DNA from 2 places in the Paenibacillus vortex V453 genome. Region 2 is predicted to be linked to the other one. Evidence: riboswitches for the same ligand, from Rfam matches in the RefSeq annotation. Region 2 holds a riboswitch; the other holds the start of a gene.
What was found. A riboswitch is a leader RNA that binds a small molecule or an ion and turns the genes downstream of it on or off. The one in region 2 is predicted to bind FMN.

Region 1: it holds a riboswitch for FMN, as region 2 does, so the genes downstream of both, PVOR_RS07645 (DMT family transporter) here and ribD (bifunctional diaminohydroxyphosphoribosylaminopyrimidine deaminase/5-amino-6-(5-phosphoribosylamino)uracil reductase RibD) in region 2, are expected to answer to the same signal.

Annotation. Positions count from the first base shown of each region.
Region 1 is NZ_ADHJ01000014.1:164,671-168,085, forward strand. It holds gene PVOR_RS07635 (choice-of-anchor I domain-containing protein) at 1-1,117, shown strand, start outside; gene PVOR_RS07640 (hypothetical protein) at 1,362-1,748, shown strand; FMN riboswitch at 1,948-2,116, shown strand; gene PVOR_RS07645 (DMT family transporter) at 2,259-3,242, shown strand.
Region 2 is NZ_ADHJ01000020.1:14,791-18,205, forward strand. It holds gene PVOR_RS11865 (peptidylprolyl isomerase) at 1-373, shown strand, start outside; gene PVOR_RS11870 (acyl-CoA thioesterase) at 457-852, opposite strand; FMN riboswitch at 1,079-1,261, shown strand; gene ribD (bifunctional diaminohydroxyphosphoribosylaminopyrimidine deaminase/5-amino-6-(5-phosphoribosylamino)uracil reductase RibD) at 1,647-2,747, shown strand; gene ribE (riboflavin synthase) at 2,775-3,415, shown strand, end outside.

The sequences.
Region 1 (3,415 bases), on a different contig from region 2:
TGGTCAGCAGGAGCTTGTGATTCGGGCTTCCGACCTGACCGGCGCTGCAGAAGCGGCCATACCGGCTGCATGGCTGATTCAAGCGGTGGAACAGAATGAGCAAGCAGTCGTGGTTGTGGAAACCGCTCTTGGCGCTTACCGTCTTCCACTGGCAGCGCTGAATCTGGATGGAGCATTGAAGCAGACACAGGGTTCAAGCAGCCTTCAGGTGAAAGTATCTGTGAGTCCGATTGGCGCCGAGATGGCAAACGATATGTCACGCAAGGCAGCTTCCATGGGTGCAGCTCCGGTGAACGGTACAGCCGTCAAGTTCGGTGTTGCCGTTGGAGCACAGGGGCAAGAGCAAGAAGTGAAAGATTTCGGGAAGAAGATGGTCAGCCGGATTTTACCGCTTCCGGCAGGAGCGAATTCAGATTCCGTTACAGCCGTGATCTATGATGATGCAGCAGGGATCTTCCGATTTGTTCCGGCTGTAAAGACCACATGGAACGGTAAACCTGCCATGGAAGTGAAGCATGCCGGGAACGGCATCTATACGCTGCTGCAGTTCAAGAAGACGTTTACGGATCTTGATGGTCACTGGGCGAAGGAACAGATTGAATCCATGGCCTCCAAACTGCTCGTGAACGGAGTGAATGCGAATGCATATGCGCCTGGCAGAGAGATCACGCGTGCCGAATTTACAGCTATGCTGGTACGCGCCATGGGCCTCAGTCCTGTAATCGAGAGCGGGAAGTTCAAGGATGTCCGTGATGACGCCGCTTATGCTGGCGAGATTGGTGCGGCCTCGCTCTACGGTATTATTGAAGGCGGTAATGGAGGAGCCTTCTCGCCAAACGCCAGCATGACGCGTGCCGAGATGGCCGTGATGCTGACCCGTGCGATGGAGGCGGTGAGTCCATCTGCTCCAGCTGGCAAGGGTACGGACGCTGTTAACAGATTCAAGGATCAAGCTTCCATACCGGCCTGGGCGGCGGCAAATATCGGTCGCTTGGCAGATCAAGGCATTGTGCAGGGTGACCACCGTGGCAACTATGGGGCCCTCGACTCGGTTACCCGCGCTCAAGCGGCGCTGGTTTTGAACCGTGCTCTGGTCCAGCTCCAATGGATGGACTAGAATCAAACTGAAGTCATGCAACCACAAGACCGTCCTTAAGGCTCTCTATGAGCCTTAAGGACGGTCTTTTCGTACAGCATCAAACACAGGAGCAGTCTATTACTGCTGTGAAATTATTGACGTTGTCCGTGTATTGAAGCGCGATCTTGTCCTGCGGTGAAGGTCAGCGCTGCCATGAATTAAACAGAAGCGCCAAGTCACCGATAATATCAGTGAATGAATAAGCTGATAAGGATGTGGCCATATGCGTATCGAATCCGACTATACGAGCTGGAATTCTGCCCGGCTGAAGATCGCAAAGCCGGGGCAGGAAGGGTTTGAAGAGATCTTTCAGAAGAACAAGAAAGAAGAAGAGAACAAAGGCAGGCTTGTGACGGTAAGGGAAGGCGGCTATTTGCGCCAATACATCGTTCAATCGAATGGGAGCAAGATATTGTTAAGCGAAACGAAGCAGTACAAGGATGAGGCTGCCGCCGATTCATCTCATCTCTTGGCGCCTTTGCCTCAAACGGGCGGAATGAGTCTGAATACGAAGGAGGCACTCCATCTGTTGAACCTTCAGGCGGGTGCTGCAGGGATTATAGCTGGAGCCGTATTCGAGACATCACGGGAAAATGGCAAAAAATCATAGTGGTAACTAATTGATACTTGCTGTATAATTCTCAGTAAGATTAGTTGAATGTGAGATTTCTCATTGAATCCGGAGCGAAAATCATTTATTTTGAAAATAGATGTATTTACATGAAACCATTCATGTTATAATTTCAATATATCGACTAAGCTCATAGGAATTATTGGTTAATTAATGCGTTACCAAATAAAACATGAATATGGATCTTCGGGGTAAGGTGAAATTCCTAACCGGCGGTGATGGTTCGTTCCTTAACATGAACGAACCTCAGCCCGCGACTCGCTACGTTCTGGTATTAATATGAATGCAGCGACTGACTTGGTGCAAATCCAAGGCCGACGGTAAAGTCCGGATGGGAGAAGATCAAAGATGAGTTTGCTGTGGAACGGGATAGGAATACATCCGTTTCACAGTAGGCTTGTTTGATCAGCCCCCGTATATGTCGACACATGTCGTCTACGGGGGCTTTCTGCTAGCAAGACCTCCGTATTCAAGACAGGAGAGGGCAAGATGAGTAATGTTAATACCGGAGTCGAGGTTAAACCCTACGATTCCGACACACAGGCAAGCCGACGTTTTAAGGGAGGGTTTTGGCTCGTCGTTTTGGGAGCCGCCCTGTGGGGCGTTGATCCTTTATTCCGGGTCATTCTGCTGAAGAATCTGACTTCTGCTCAGATTGTGTTGCTTAGAACACGTCTATTTATTTCGTTGATAGCTATTCCTGTATTATGGAAGAACCGCATGGAGTTAAAGGGGCTTGGATGGAATCATGTTGGTGCACTGCTGTTCATCTCTTGGGGTGGCTCGGCATTGGCTACCGTCTTGTTTACGATGGGACTGTCGAGCGGCAATCTGAATGCCGTCCTGCTTCTTCAGAAGCTGCAGCCGCTATTTGCCATTATACTGGCCAGCTTGCTGCTTAAGGAGAAGCTCCCCCGTCATTTCGGGATTTTACTCGTGATTGCTCTGGCAGGTACGTATTTGCTGACCTTCGGTTTAACCCTGCCCATTGGACATTGGAATGAATTTATTCAGGTAGGCAGCCTCTTGTCATTAGGCGCAGCAGCCTTGTGGGGCGGTTCAACGGTGATGGGACGCCTGATGGTAGGCAAGCTGAAGTACGAGACGGTAACCTCGCTGCGCTTTGTGCTGGCACTGCCCCTTCTGACCGTCATTACGTGGAGCGAGGGCGCTGCATGGAATATGCCGGCATGGGGTACAGGCGACTTTGCCCTGGTATCCTTGAATCTTATCGGTCAGGCACTGCTGCCAGGTCTTCTAAGCTTGCTTGTGTATTATAAAGGGCTGACTACGACCAAAGCCTCTGTAGCGACACTCGCTGAATTGAGTTTCCCTATGGTAGGCGTGCTCATCAACTGGATCGTATTCCAGCAGGTTGTAACAGGTCCGCAGCTCCTGGGCTTCCTGTTGATCTGGATCGTGCTGTTTATTATATCGAGACAACAATCCGAGGCTTCTCCTTCATTACAGTAATGGAGTAATTTCATATGTGCTTGCAGAAAAGCTGATCCGAAATGGATCGGCTTTTTTTGTCGTGACAAAGTTATTCCATTGGGTTGGTCGTCCTGTGAAAGGATCATTTTTTCGAAAGGTGTGTAGGGTTTTTAGAATTATAGGTGTCTTATATAGTAGCACCTGATCTATGG
Region 2 (3,415 bases):
TGAGAACGAGGCGCCGAACACGGTAGCCAACTTTGAGAAATTGGCTAACTCCGGTTTTTATAACGGCCTTGTATTTCATCGCGTAATCCCTGGCTTTGTCGCTCAAGGCGGCTGTCCGCAAGGAACAGGTGCCGGCGGTCCGGGTTATACCATCAACTGTGAGATTAACCCTAACAAACATGAGCGTGGAAGCTTGGCTATGGCGCATGCAGGCCGTAACACAGGCGGCAGCCAGTTCTATGTATGCTACGAGCCGCAGCCGCATCTGGACGGTCAGCATACTGTGTTTGGTAAAGTTGTGGAAGGCATGGAGTACGTGGATGCATTCAAGGGCCGCGACAAAATGGAAAAAGTAGAAGTATACGAAGCGTAATTGTTAGCTTCCGGATTGGACAGGCGCACCTTAGGGTGTGCCTGTTTTTATGATGATGGTAATTAGAAAATCGGGGATGCGGATTACGAAGGAAATAATCTGCGAAGCTCCTCCGGAACTGATCTGCTTTTGCGAGTATGGGGATCCATGGCTACACTGGTTACCTCTGCATCTGCACACAGTTCACCTTCCTTGTTGTGGATCTGCTGCAGCATGACATAACTCGTCCGTCCGACAGATTTCGGCTCGGTCGAGATGGTCAACCGATCGCCTTGACTGCACTCCTTGCGATAATTGATATTAATGTTGACGGTTACGGTTTGGACACCGAGTTGTTTTAGCACGTCATACCGGAGGTCCCCAGCCTCGTACCATTCTTCTCGGCCCCATTCGAGATACTCCAGGTATTTAGCATTGTTTACATGTCCATTGACGTCAATTTCCGTAGGTCGGACGATGATGTCCAGGGATGTTTTCATCGTTGTTTGCTCCTTTTTAACAGAGATCAATACCTCATGTTTATCCATCAATTATGTTCTCTCTTACGACAGGATACTCCTGCTCCCAGCGCATCATTTAAGAAAACAGCAGGTCATGGGAAATGGATATTAAAGTTATGTGACTTAAAAAAAGTTAGTGGTTTTTCCTTGCAATTTTTAAAAGGTGGTGATAAGATTCATCATAAGATAAAACAACTTCATAAGTTTAATCCTTCGGGGCAGGGTGAAATTCCCTACCGGCGGTGATGAATGCAGTGGGCTTAACGTAATGTTAGCCAATGACTGCATCTTAGTCCGTGACCCGGATACGTGTGTGAATGACACCGTATGCGGTGGACCTGGTGCAAATCCGGGACCGACAGTATAGTCTGGATGGGAGAAGGAGTGAAAGACACATTGGCGGCAGCAAGTGCAGTCGTGTCTATGCACAGATCGTGACATGCGTTATGTGCAGGTTTTCACATGCGAATCAAAGCAGGCTTTGGCGATTATTTGTTGTCGCTGTGTATGGCTTTGAGTTGTTTGTTGTAGGCAAAACCTGCGTTCATGACGGTTATTTACCTTGTCATCCTTTAACTTCTATCAAGCCCTGTTCCGGATTCTTCTGAATCTGAAGCAGGGCTTTTTTAGATATCAGAGAGTATGCCCCCTTTGAAACAGGGGCTTTTATGATATCGAAAGACCAATTACTGCTAACTGCAGTCTAACAATGTGGAATGTACATCGATCACTTTATTTTTTATGGAGGTTGTGAGAGGGGGCCCATGTGTACCATGGATATCGTCAACGATGAATTCTATATGTCACTTGCACTGGACCTGGCCGAACGTGCTCAAGGACAGACGGGTATCAACCCGGTTGTCGGCTGTGTCATTGTGAAGAATGGTGCGCTTGCAGGAGTGGGAACCCATCTGGAGCGTGGAACCCCGCACGCCGAGATTCATGCTTTGAACATGGCCGGAACCAAAGCGGCTGGCAGCACGGTGTATGTGACGCTGGAGCCTTGCAGCCACTACGGAGCGACACCTCCTTGCAGCGAAAGGTTGATCGCCGAAGGGGTCAAGCGGGTGGTCGTGGCGTGTGAGGACCCGAATCCGCTCGTTGCGGGCAAAGGCATCCAGATGCTGCGGGCAGCCGGAATCGAGGTCGTGACAGGGATCTTGAGAGAACGTGCGCTTCGCTTAAACGAAGCCTTCATTAAATTCATTACGACGGGTCAGCCGTTCGTCACGTTGAAGACAGCAAGCACGTTGGATGGCAAGATTGCATCGAAAACCGGTGACAGCAAGTGGATATCGAGCGAAGAATCCAGGGAGCTAGTTCACACACTTCGTCATCGTCATCAAGGCATTATGGTCGGGGTGTCCACGGTTATTGCGGACAATCCAAGCCTGACAACGAGACTGAGTGTTGGAGGGCTGCATCCGGTCAGGATCATTGTGGACTCCAGCCTGCGAATGCCGCTTGATAGTCATGTGGTATCGGACGGAACGGCGCCCACATGGATTTTGACAACGGAGCAGGCAGATGAAGGCAAGCGGACATTGCTGGAGGAGCGGGGAATTCAAGTGATCCCATGCGGGGAAGGTCCGCGCGTTGATCTGAAGGCGGCCATAGCGAAGCTCGGCCAGATGGGCATTTCCTCGATTCTGCTTGAAGGAGGCGGCACACTGAACGGCGCCATGCTGGAACAGAAGCTTGTGGATCGGCTTATCCAGTTTATTGCCCCAAAAATCATTGGAGGGTACGATGCTCCGGGGAATTTCATGTTTAGCGGTTATGAGCAAATGAACCAAGCCATCGTGCTGACAGGGCTTGAAAGTAAAAGACTGGGCGACAATATTTACATCACCGGCATTCCGGTCTGGATGTAAGACATCGGGAAGGAAGGAGGGAAGCCTGTGTTTACGGGATTGGTTGAGGAAATAGGTGAGATGAGGCGAATTGGCCGCAAAGGCGAAGCCATGCTGCTGAGCATTTCGGCCAGCCGGATCATGGAGGATTTGAAGCTGGGTGACAGCGTTTCGGTCAATGGCGTATGCTTGACTGCAACGACGATAGATCGAGGGATATTTACGGTTGACGTGATGCCGGAAACCTATAGAAATACCAACCTTAAGGAGCTTCAACCAGGTGGAAAGGTGAATCTTGAACGGGCAATGGCGGCCGGAGGCAGATTCGGGGGCCACATCGTCCAGGGACATGTGGATGGAGTCGGCGTGATTCGCAGCGTGCAGGCTGATCAGAATGCGGTGGTCTATGAGATTGCACCTTCGCAAGATGACTTGTTTAAATACATCATCCCCAAAGGCTCGGTTACACTGGATGGAATCAGCTTGACCGTTGTGAAAACAACGGATTCCTCCTTTACGGTTTCCATCATCCCCCACACGCTGGCCGAGACTGTGCTGGCCTATAAAAAAGCGGGCGATACGATTAATATCGAATGCGACATTCTTGGTAAATATGTGGACCACTTGCTGCATTACGGCTCGGAGGGTGCGGGCAGCAGACGTGGGCCGAACCCGGGAATCAGCAGGGA